DNA from 2 places in the Streptomyces sp. NPDC058001 genome. Region 1 is predicted to be linked to the other one. Evidence: riboswitches for the same ligand, from Rfam matches in the RefSeq annotation. Region 1 holds a riboswitch; the other holds the start of a gene.
What was found. Region 1 has a riboswitch for cobalamin ahead of metE (5-methyltetrahydropteroyltriglutamate--homocysteine S-methyltransferase). Riboswitches for the same ligand answer to the same signal wherever they lie in the genome.
Positions count from the first base shown of each region.

Region 1 (4,770 bases):
CTCGGGGCCGAAGGCGAGGCGGCGGACGGTCGAGTGCAGTCCGTCCGCGCCGATCACCAGGTCGAAGTCCCGTGAGGCTCCGCGCTGGAAGTCGACCCGCACACCGGAGGGGGTCTCGGTGAGGCGGGTGACGGAGTCGCCGAACAGGTACTCGGTGTACGGAAGGCTGCGCTCGTACAGAATCCGTGCCAGGTCTCCGCGGAGCACCTCGATGGCGCCGCCGGCGAATTCGGCGGGCAGGCGCAGCAGGGTCCGGCCGCCCTCGTCGACGAAGCGCATCGGGCTGCCGCCGGTCTGCACGTCGCGCAGTGCGGGGAGCAGGCCCATGCGCTCCAGCACGGTCAGGTGGGTGTCCCCGCGGAAGTCGACGGCCTGGCCGCCGTCGCGCAGGGCCGGAGCCAGCTCGACGACGGTCGGATGGAAGCCGTGGCGCCCCAGCCAGTACGCCAGCGCCGGACCGGCGATGCTCGCGCCGGAGATGAGGACGTTCCTGTTCCCGTTCCTGCTCACGTTCCCGTTCACATCCCTGTCCCCCTTCCCGTCCATACGCGTGTTCGCGTTCATGTTGCTGTCCATGGGTTCCCCGTCCCTTTCACGGGCACGTCGGCCCGCAAAACTGTGTCCAGTGGACACTATTAATAACTGTGTACCGTAGACGCAATTGGCTGGGCCGACAAGTCCTCGGCCGGGCCGGGTGGACGCGTCCGACGCGGAAGGGGCGACAGGGATGGGCGACAAGCACGCGGAGACGGCGCGGCTGCTGTGGGGGCCCCACCCCAAGCCGACGCGGGGTCCCCGGCCGACGCTCGACCTGGACCGCATCGCACGGGCGGGGATCGAGATCGCCGACGCCGAGGGACTGGCCGCTGTCGCCATGCAGCGCGTCGCCGCACAACTGGGCGTCACCAAAATGGCGCTGTACAGATACGTCCCCGGCAAGTCGGAGCTGGTCGCGCTCATGGTGGACGTCGCGATCGGCCCGTACCCGGCGCCGGACGAACAGCCCCCCGGCTGGCGGGAACAACTGGAGGACTGGGCCCGCGCGCTCGTCACTCACTTCGGCCGGCACCCCTGGGTCCTGGACGCCACCATCGGGCCGCGCGTCATGGGGCCCGCCGAGCTGGCCTGGACGGACCGTGCCCTGTCCGCGCTGGACGGCACGGGGCTCACCGGTGCCGAACGCATGGACACGGTCGTCCTGTTGGCCGGCCATGTACGCGGCATCACCCAGCAGGCGCGGGCGGCGGGCCCGGCGGGGCAACCCGAGGCCCAGTTGAACGCCGTGCTCGGAGATCTGATGCGGACACACGGCGAGCGCTTCCCCGCCCTGCTCGCCGCCCTCACCTCGACGGCACGGTCCGGCGGACAGGACCAGGCATGGGAGTTCGGCCTGCAACGCATCCTGGACGGCCTGGCCGTACTCATCGACCAGCGGGCGCGGTAGGGGAGTTCACGCACCGGTCGGCAGGGCGCTCATCACTCCCGTAGGCTGACACGTGCAGTTGGTTCGCCCCGTCCGCCAGGCGGGACGCGTCGTAAGAGGGAACCCGGTGGGAATCCGGGACTGCCCCGCAGCGGTGAGTGGGAACGACCGCCGTCATATGCACTGGGCCCGGCAAGCGGGACCTGGGAAGCGACGGCCAGTAGGTGTCTCGTACGCATTCCGTACGTCGAGACGCGCCCGCGAGTCCGAAGACCTGCCATCTGCCCGCGTACGACCCACTCGTGCGCGGACATCCCGGTGACCTCGTGGGCGGGTCGGCGTGCATATCGGGCGGGCGCGACCGCGCTTCTCCGTCCGGTTCGTCACCCCTTCGCGCTCGCGTCCCGTCGCCGGGATCTCAGGGATTCATCTCGCGAAGGAGATCTCCGTGACCGCCAAGACCGCAGCCGCGGCAGCACGGGCCACCGTGTACGGCTACCCCCGCCAAGGTCAGGGCCGGGAGTTGAAGAAGGCGATCGAGGGCTACTGGAAGGGCCGCGTCACCGCCGACGCCCTGCGTGCCACGGTCGCCGGACTGCGTCGCGCCACCTGGCGGGAGCTGGCCGACGCCGGTATGGACGAGGTGCCGACCGGTGACTTCTCGTACTACGACCACATGCTCGACACCACCGTCATGGTCGGTGCCATTCCCGCCCGCCATCGCGCCGCCGTCGAAGCGGACGCCCTGGACGGCTACTTCGCCATGGCGCGGGGCACCCAGGACGTGGCGCCGCTGGAAATGACGAAGTGGTTCGACACCAACTACCACTATCTTGTGCCCGAGTTGGGCCCGGACACGGTGTTCACGGCCGACCCGACCCGGCAGGTCGCCGAGTTGACGGAAGCCCTCGCCCTCGGGCTGAGCGCCCGTCCGGTGCTGGTCGGTCCGGTCACCTACCTCCTGCTGGCCAAGCCCGCCCCGGGCGCGCCGACGGACTTCGAACCGTTGACCCTGCTGGACCGGCTGCTGCCGGTGTACGCCGAGATCCTCGCCGATCTGCGCGCGGCCGGCGCGGAATGGGCGCAGTTGGACGAGCCCGCCCTCGTCCAGGACCGCACCCCGGCCGAGTTGAACGCCGCCACACGCGCCTACCGGGAGCTGGGCGGTCTCACTGACCGGCCGAAGCTCCTGGTCGCCTCGTACTTCGACCGGCTCGGCGACGCGCTGCCGGTGCTGGCCAAGGCTCCGGTCGACGGTCTCGCCCTGGACTTCACCGAGGCCGCCGCCAACCTGGACGCCCTGGCCGCCGTGGGCGGACTCCCCGACAAGCGCCTGGTCGCGGGCGTGGTCAACGGCCGCAACGTCTGGGTGAACGACCTGGAGAAGTCCCTGTCCACACTCGGCACCCTGCTCGGCCTCGCCGACCGGGTCGACGTGTCGGCCTCCTGCTCCCTGCTGCATGTGCCGCTCGACTCGGCACTGGAGCGGGACATCGAGCCGCAGATCCTGCGCTGGCTCGCCTTCGCCCGCCAAAAGTCGGCCGAGATCGTCACCCTGGCCAAGGGTCTCGCGCAGGGCACCGACACGATCGCCGCCGAACTCGCCGCGAACCGCGCGGACCTGGCCTCCCGGGCGGGCTCGCCGATCACGCGTGACCCGGCGGTACGGGCCCGTGCCGGCGCCGTGACGGAGGCCGACGCCCACAGGTCCGAGCCGTACGGCGAACGGGCCGGAGCCCAGCGGGCCCATCTCGGCCTGCCGCTGCTGCCGACCACCACCATCGGCTCCTTCCCGCAGACCGGCGAACTGCGCACCGCCCGCGCCGACCTGCGGGCCGGACGTATCGACACCGCGGGGTACGAGGAGCGCATCAGGGCGGAGATCCAGGAGGTGATCTCCTTCCAGGAGAAGACCGGTCTGGACGTCCTGGTGCACGGCGAGGCCGAACGCAACGACATGGTCCAGTACTTCGCCGAACAGCTCACCGGATACCTGGCCACGCAGCACGGCTGGGTGCAGTCCTACGGCACCCGCTATGTCCGTCCGCCGATCCTGGCCGGCGACATCTCGCGGCCCGAGCCGATGACGGTGCGCTGGACGACGTACGCCCAGTCCCTCACCGATCGCCCGGTCAAGGGCATGCTCACCGGCCCGGTCACCATGCTCGCCTGGTCCTTCGTCCGCGACGAACAGCCCCTCGGCGACACCGCCCGCCAGGTCGCCCTCGCGCTACGCGACGAAGTCAACGACCTTGAGACGGCCGGGACTTCGGTGATCCAGGTCGATGAACCCGCCCTGCGCGAAACGCTCCCGCTGCGCACGGCCGACCGCCCGGCCTACCTGGCGTGGGCCACCGAGGCGTTCCGGCTCAGTACGAGTGGCGTGCGTCCGGCCACGCAGATCCATACGCATATGTGCTACGCCGAGTTCGGGGACGTCGTCCAGGCCATCGACGACCTCGACGCCGATGTCATCAGCCTGGAGGCCGCCCGCTCGCACATGCAGGTCGCCCGCGAACTCGCCGCCCACGGCTACCCGCGCGAGGCGGGACCCGGGGTGTACGACATCCACTCGCCGCGGGTGCCGAGTACGGAGGAGGCGGCCGAACTGCTGCGGATCGGACTCAAGGCCATTCCCGCCGAACGGCTGTGGGTGAATCCCGACTGCGGCCTGAAGACCCGTGGATGGCCCGAGACCCGCGCCGCACTGGAGAACCTGGTCACCGCCGCCCGCACCGTCCGCGCGGAACTCCCCGCGTCCTGACGACTGGACCGTCGTCCTTACGACGGGACCGGCCGGGGAGGGGTCTTCGGCTCCCTCCCCGGTTCCGCAAGTCCTCACTCGTACGGTGGCGTTCGGTCAGTGGGGCGCGGCGACCGTCCGGCCCGCAGTGACTGTCGCGGGCTTGGGATTCAGCAGCCGCTCGGCCAACTCCCCGAAGACCAGGCCGAATCCGCCCCACAGGGTGATCTGGATGGCCAGTGCGGAGACCCGGAACCGCCACAGCACGGTGGCCGGGAAGTCGGCGGGAACCTCGTTGATGACGGGCAGGAACGCGTACGCGAGTCCGATCGCGAGGGCGAAGGCGGCCACCGCGGTGACCGTGGCGTACCAGGTGCCCAGCTTCGGTGCGAGCCGCTTGCCGAGCAGGGTGGCGGCCACGGCGATCAGGACGCTGAGCAGCGCCATCAGCAGGTACAGGGTGGTCCGCTTGCCGATGGTGTCGCCGTTGCCGACCGCGGGCGGGTTGGCCGGGTACTTCAGGAACGGCACGACGTACACGGCGAGCAGGGCGCAGCCGGACAGCAACAGCGCGGTGGCCCGCGCACCGAAGTGGCCGACCCGG
Region 1 is NZ_JBHVQT010000006.1:268,115-272,884, forward strand. Features, by position in the region: gene ACFVT5_RS16700 (FAD-dependent monooxygenase) at 1-546, opposite strand, end outside; gene ACFVT5_RS16705 (TetR/AcrR family transcriptional regulator) at 728-1,444, shown strand; cobalamin riboswitch at 1,487-1,720, shown strand; gene metE (5-methyltetrahydropteroyltriglutamate--homocysteine S-methyltransferase) at 1,872-4,187, shown strand; gene ACFVT5_RS16715 (CbtA family protein) at 4,284-4,770, opposite strand, start outside.

Region 2 (4,770 bases), on a different contig from region 1:
CGCCGTCTGCACGACCCTCCTGGTGAAGTCCGGTCGGCTCAAGTGGGCCTGGGTGACCGGGGTTCCGCTGATCTGGGACGCGACGGTGACGCTCACCGCGAGCTGGCAGAAGGTGTTCTCCAGCGATCCGCGGGTGGGCTTCTTCCAGCAGCGCGCGAACTACCAGGACGGCATCGACGCGGGCAAGGTCCTGCCGCCCGCCAAGACCATGGACGACATGCACACGGTGGTCACCAACTCCACCGTGGACGGCGTCCTCACGGCCGCCCTCGCGCTGCTCATCGTGATCGTGATCGCCGACGCGGCATGGGTCTGCGTCCGGCACATCCGTAACCCTGAGGCGAGCCGGCTCAGCGAGACACCGTACGTCGAGTCCAAGCTGGTCGCCCCGGACGGCCTGTTCGCCACTCCCCAGGAGAAGTTGGAGCTGGCGGCGGAAGCGGAGCGGGTGCCGTGATGCTGGTGCGCGGAGTGCGGGTACTGCGCTGGATGCGGTGGTACGTACGGGAGTTGACGGACGAGTCAGCGTACGACCGGTATGTCGCACACGTACGGAAAGACCATCCGGACGCGCCCGCGCCGTCCCGGCGAACCTTCGAACGGGAGCGGACGGACCGTCAGGAGGCGGACCCCCGACAGGGGTTCCGCTGCTGCTGACCGCACCCCGGCGGCGCGTGGGAAGTCGTCACCCGGTACCCGGTGGCGCGGGCATGTCGTACAAGCGCTGTGCGACGCGCCGCGCCACCAGGGCCGCCCAGCGCTTCGCCTTCTCCTCGCCGGTGGCCTCGCCGACGCCGAGCAGCACCGTGCCGACCCGGGCCCACACCGTGTACCGGGGCCCGGTGCCGTCGGTGCCCAGGGTCTCCTCGCGGACCAGGATCGCCTCGTCGCCCAGTCCGCCCAGCCGCCGCACCTCGTGCCGCACGGGCGTGGCGGCCCCGTTCGAGTCGGCGTCGTACGCCGCGCAGTACGCGTACAGGTCGTACTGGAGCCGCAGATAGCGTCCGGCGTCCCGCACGGGCATCGAGATCAGCCGCTGGATCACCAGCGCATCGGGCGCCGCACCCGGCTCCCCCGCGTCCTCGGGCCGCGCCCAGGCGACGGCCGCGTCACGCGCGCTGCTCCCCCGGTACTCCGGCAACTCCTCGCGGTACGCGGTGATCCGGGGCCCGGGGTGCTGCTGGGCGCACTCCGACCAGACGCCGGGCCGGTATGCGGGGTTCGCGTCGAACCAGCCCTCGCGGGGGCCGTCGTCGTACGCCTTCAGGCCCCGGGCGAACTCCGCTCGCGGGACGAGCGCGCCGGCCAACTCCGTGTCCGTGAAGACGCGTTCCGGGTCGGCGGAAGCGTCCGCTCCGGGGGCGGTGCCGGCAGCCGCGCCGGGCGTCGTCCGTGCCGCCCCGGCGCCTCCCACGGGCCGCTCGCCGCCCCCGCAGGCCGCCGCCGTCATGGACAGTGCGAGCGCCGCCACAAGGGCCGCCACGGGCCGTCTCCGTGCCCCCACAGGCCCTCCCCACGCCGTCAGTTCCTGGCCTCCGGGACTCTATCCGACACAACATGTGGGGGTGCTTCCCGGACCCGGCACAAGATGTATGCTCATGCTCGCTGTCGCCGCAGGGGAATCCGGTGCAAGTCCGGAACTGTCCCGCAACGGTGTACTGGTCCGCATTCGCGCACCCGTGAGTCCGATGACCTGCCGACGGCGTACCCGGTCCGACCGGTCCGGGTACCGACATGACGTCCGGGCCCCGAGGAATGGGTCGGTGGACGCGGCGCGCCGCCGCACGCGGCCACGTCCGCGTGCCCCGCTCCCCCGTCCGAGGCCCAGAGCCGAGCGAGGGAGAGCTTCACGTGACCATCGCGCCAGCCGATCCGGCCTCAGTGACCGTTCCGGTGAATGCGACTGTTCCGGCGGACGACGGTCCCGGTGCCGCGCTGCTGCGCACCCTGACCGCCCTGACGGCCGACCTTCCCGGCGCCGACCCGGGACGCGTCGCCGCCGCCGCGCTCCGGGGACGCTCCGCCCGCGCGGACCGTGCCGAACTGCGGGAGCTGGCGACCGAGTCGGCCGCCGGTCTCATCTCCGAGGACCCGGTCTACTCCCGGCTCGCCGCCCGGCTGCTCACCATCGGCATCGCCGAGGAAGCCGCGTCGCAGGGCGTGCGCTCCTTCTCGGACTCGGTCGCGACCGGTCACCGCGAGGGCCTGATCGCGGACCGCACGGCCGCGTTCGTCACCCTGCACGCGAAGCGTCTCGACGCGCTGATCGACGTCCACGCGGACGACCGCTTCGGCTACTTCGGGCTGCGCACCCTGCACAGCCGCTATCTGCTGCGGCACCCGATCACCCGGAAGGTGGTCGAGACCCCGCAGCACTTCATGCTGCGCGTCGCGTCCGGACTCGCCGAGGACGACAGCGCCCGCGCGGTGGACGAGGTCGCCGCGCTCTACGGTCTGATGAGCCGCCTCGACTACCTTCCCTCCTCCCCCACGCTCTTCAACTCCGGTACCCGCCACCCGCAGATGTCGTCCTGCTATCTCCTGGACTCCCCCCTGGACGAGCTGGACTCCATCTACGACCGCTACCACCAGGTGGCCCGCCTGTCGAAGCACGCGGGCGGTATCGGCCTCTCCTACTCCCGGGTGCGCGCCCGGGGTTCGCTGATCCGCGGCACCAACGGCCACTCCAACGGCATCGTCCCGTTCCTGAAAACCCTCGACGCCTCCGTGGCCGCCGTGAACCAGGGCGGCCGGCGCAAGGGCGCGGCGGCGGTCTACCTGGAGACCTGGCACTCCGACATCGAGGAGTTCCTCGAACTGCGGGACAACACCGGCGAGGACGCCCGGCGCACCCACAATCTCAACCTCGCGCACTGGATCCCCGACGAGTTCATGCGCCGGGTCGCCGCCGACGCCCCCTGGTCGCTGTTCTCGCCGGCCGACGTGCCCGAACTGGTCGACCTGTGGGGCGACGCGTTCGACACCGCGTACAAAGCCGCCGAAGCCGCGGGCCTGGCGAGGAAGACGATCCCCGCGCGGGACCTGTACGGCCGGATGATGCGCACCCTCGCGCAGACCGGCAACGGCTGGATGACCTTCAAGGACGCCGCCAACCGCACCGCGAACCAGACCGCCGAGCCCGGCCACACCGTGCACTCCTCGAATCTGTGCACGGAGATCCTTGAGGTCACCGACGACGGCGAGACGGCCGTCTGCAACCTCGGCTCGGTCAACCTGGGCGCGTTCGTCACGCCGGGCTCCGGCGACGGCATCGACTGGGAGCGCCTGGACGACGCGGTACGGACCGCCGTGACCTTCCTGGACCGGGTCGTGGACATCAACTACTACCCGACCGAGCAGGCCGGCCGTTCCAACGCCAAGTGGCGCCCGGTGGGCCTCGGCGCGATGGGCCTCCAGGACGTCTTCTTCCGCCTGCGGCTGCCCTTCGACTCGGCCGCCGCCCGCGCCCTGTCCACCCGGATCGCCGAGCGGATCATGCTCGCCGCGTACGAGGCGTCGGCGGACCTCGCCGAGCGGAGCGGCCCCCTCCCTGCCTGGGAGAAGACACGCACCGCGCGCGGGGTGCTGCACCCCGACCACTACGGTGCCGAACTGACCTGGCCCGAGCGCTGGACGGCCCTGCGGGAACGTATCGCCACGACCGGGATGCGTAATTCACTGCTCCTCGCCATCGCGCCGACCGCGACCATCGCGTCCATCGCCGGGGTGTACGAGTGCATTGAGCCGCAGGTCTCCAACCTCTTCAAGCGCGAGACGCTGAGCGGGGAGTTCCTCCAGGTCAACGCCTATCTGGTGGAGGACCTGAAGCGGCTCGGGGTGTGGGACGCGCGCACCCGTGAGGCGCTGCGCGACGCCAGCGGCTCGGTCCAGGGCTTCGCGTGGATCCCCGCCGACGTCAGGGAGCTGTACCGCACGGCGTGGGAGATCCCGCAGCGCGGCCTCATCGACATGGCGGCGGACCGCACCCCGTTCCTCGACCAGTCGCAGTCCCTGAACCTGTTCCTTCAGACGCCGACCATCGGGAAGCTCAGCTCGATGTACGCGTACGCGTGGCAGCGGGGGCTGAAGACGACGTACTACCTGCGGTCGCGCCCGGCGACCCGGATCGCCCGCGCCGCCCAGGCCACCGCCCCCATCCCCGTACAGCAGCCGGCGCCCGACGCGGACGCGGTCGCCTGCTCCCTGGAGAACCCCGAGTCCTGCGAGGCATGCCAGTAATGACCACCGCTTCTGAACCCGCCGCCGAGAAGAACCTGCTGGACCCGGGGTTCGAGCTGACGCTCCGGCCCATGCGGTACCCGGACTTCTACGAGCGCTACCGGGACGCGATCAAGAACACCTGGACCGTCGAGGAGGTCGACCTCCACTCGGACGTCGCCGACCTCGCGAAGCTGTCGCCCGGTGAGCAGCACATGATCGGACGCCTGGTCGCCTTCTTCGCGACGGGCGACTCGATCGTGGCGAACAACCTGGTGCTCACGCTGTACAAGCACATCAACTCCCCCGAGGCGCGGCTGTACCTGAGCCGGCAGTTGTTCGAGGAGGCCGTGCACGTCCAGTTCTATCTGACGCTCCTGGACACCTATCTGCCCGACCCGGACGACCGGACGGCGGCCTTCGCGGCGGTCGAGAACATCCCGTCGATCCGTGAGAAGGCCGAGTTCTGCTTCAAGTGGATGGACTCGGTCGAGAAGCTGGACCAGCTGGAGTCCCGCTCCGACCGGCGCCGGTTCCTGCTCAACCTGATCT
Region 2 is NZ_JBHVQT010000013.1:240,440-245,209, forward strand. Features, by position in the region: gene ACFVT5_RS31150 (carbon starvation CstA family protein) at 1-457, shown strand, start outside; gene ACFVT5_RS31155 (YbdD/YjiX family protein) at 457-657, shown strand; gene ACFVT5_RS31160 (hypothetical protein) at 686-1,483, opposite strand; cobalamin riboswitch at 1,547-1,716, shown strand; gene ACFVT5_RS31165 (ribonucleoside-diphosphate reductase subunit alpha) at 1,852-4,239, shown strand; gene ACFVT5_RS31170 (ribonucleotide-diphosphate reductase subunit beta) at 4,239-4,770, shown strand, end outside.
Region 2: linked by a shared signal. The riboswitch ahead of ACFVT5_RS31165 (ribonucleoside-diphosphate reductase subunit alpha) and the one ahead of metE (5-methyltetrahydropteroyltriglutamate--homocysteine S-methyltransferase) in region 1 are both predicted to bind cobalamin.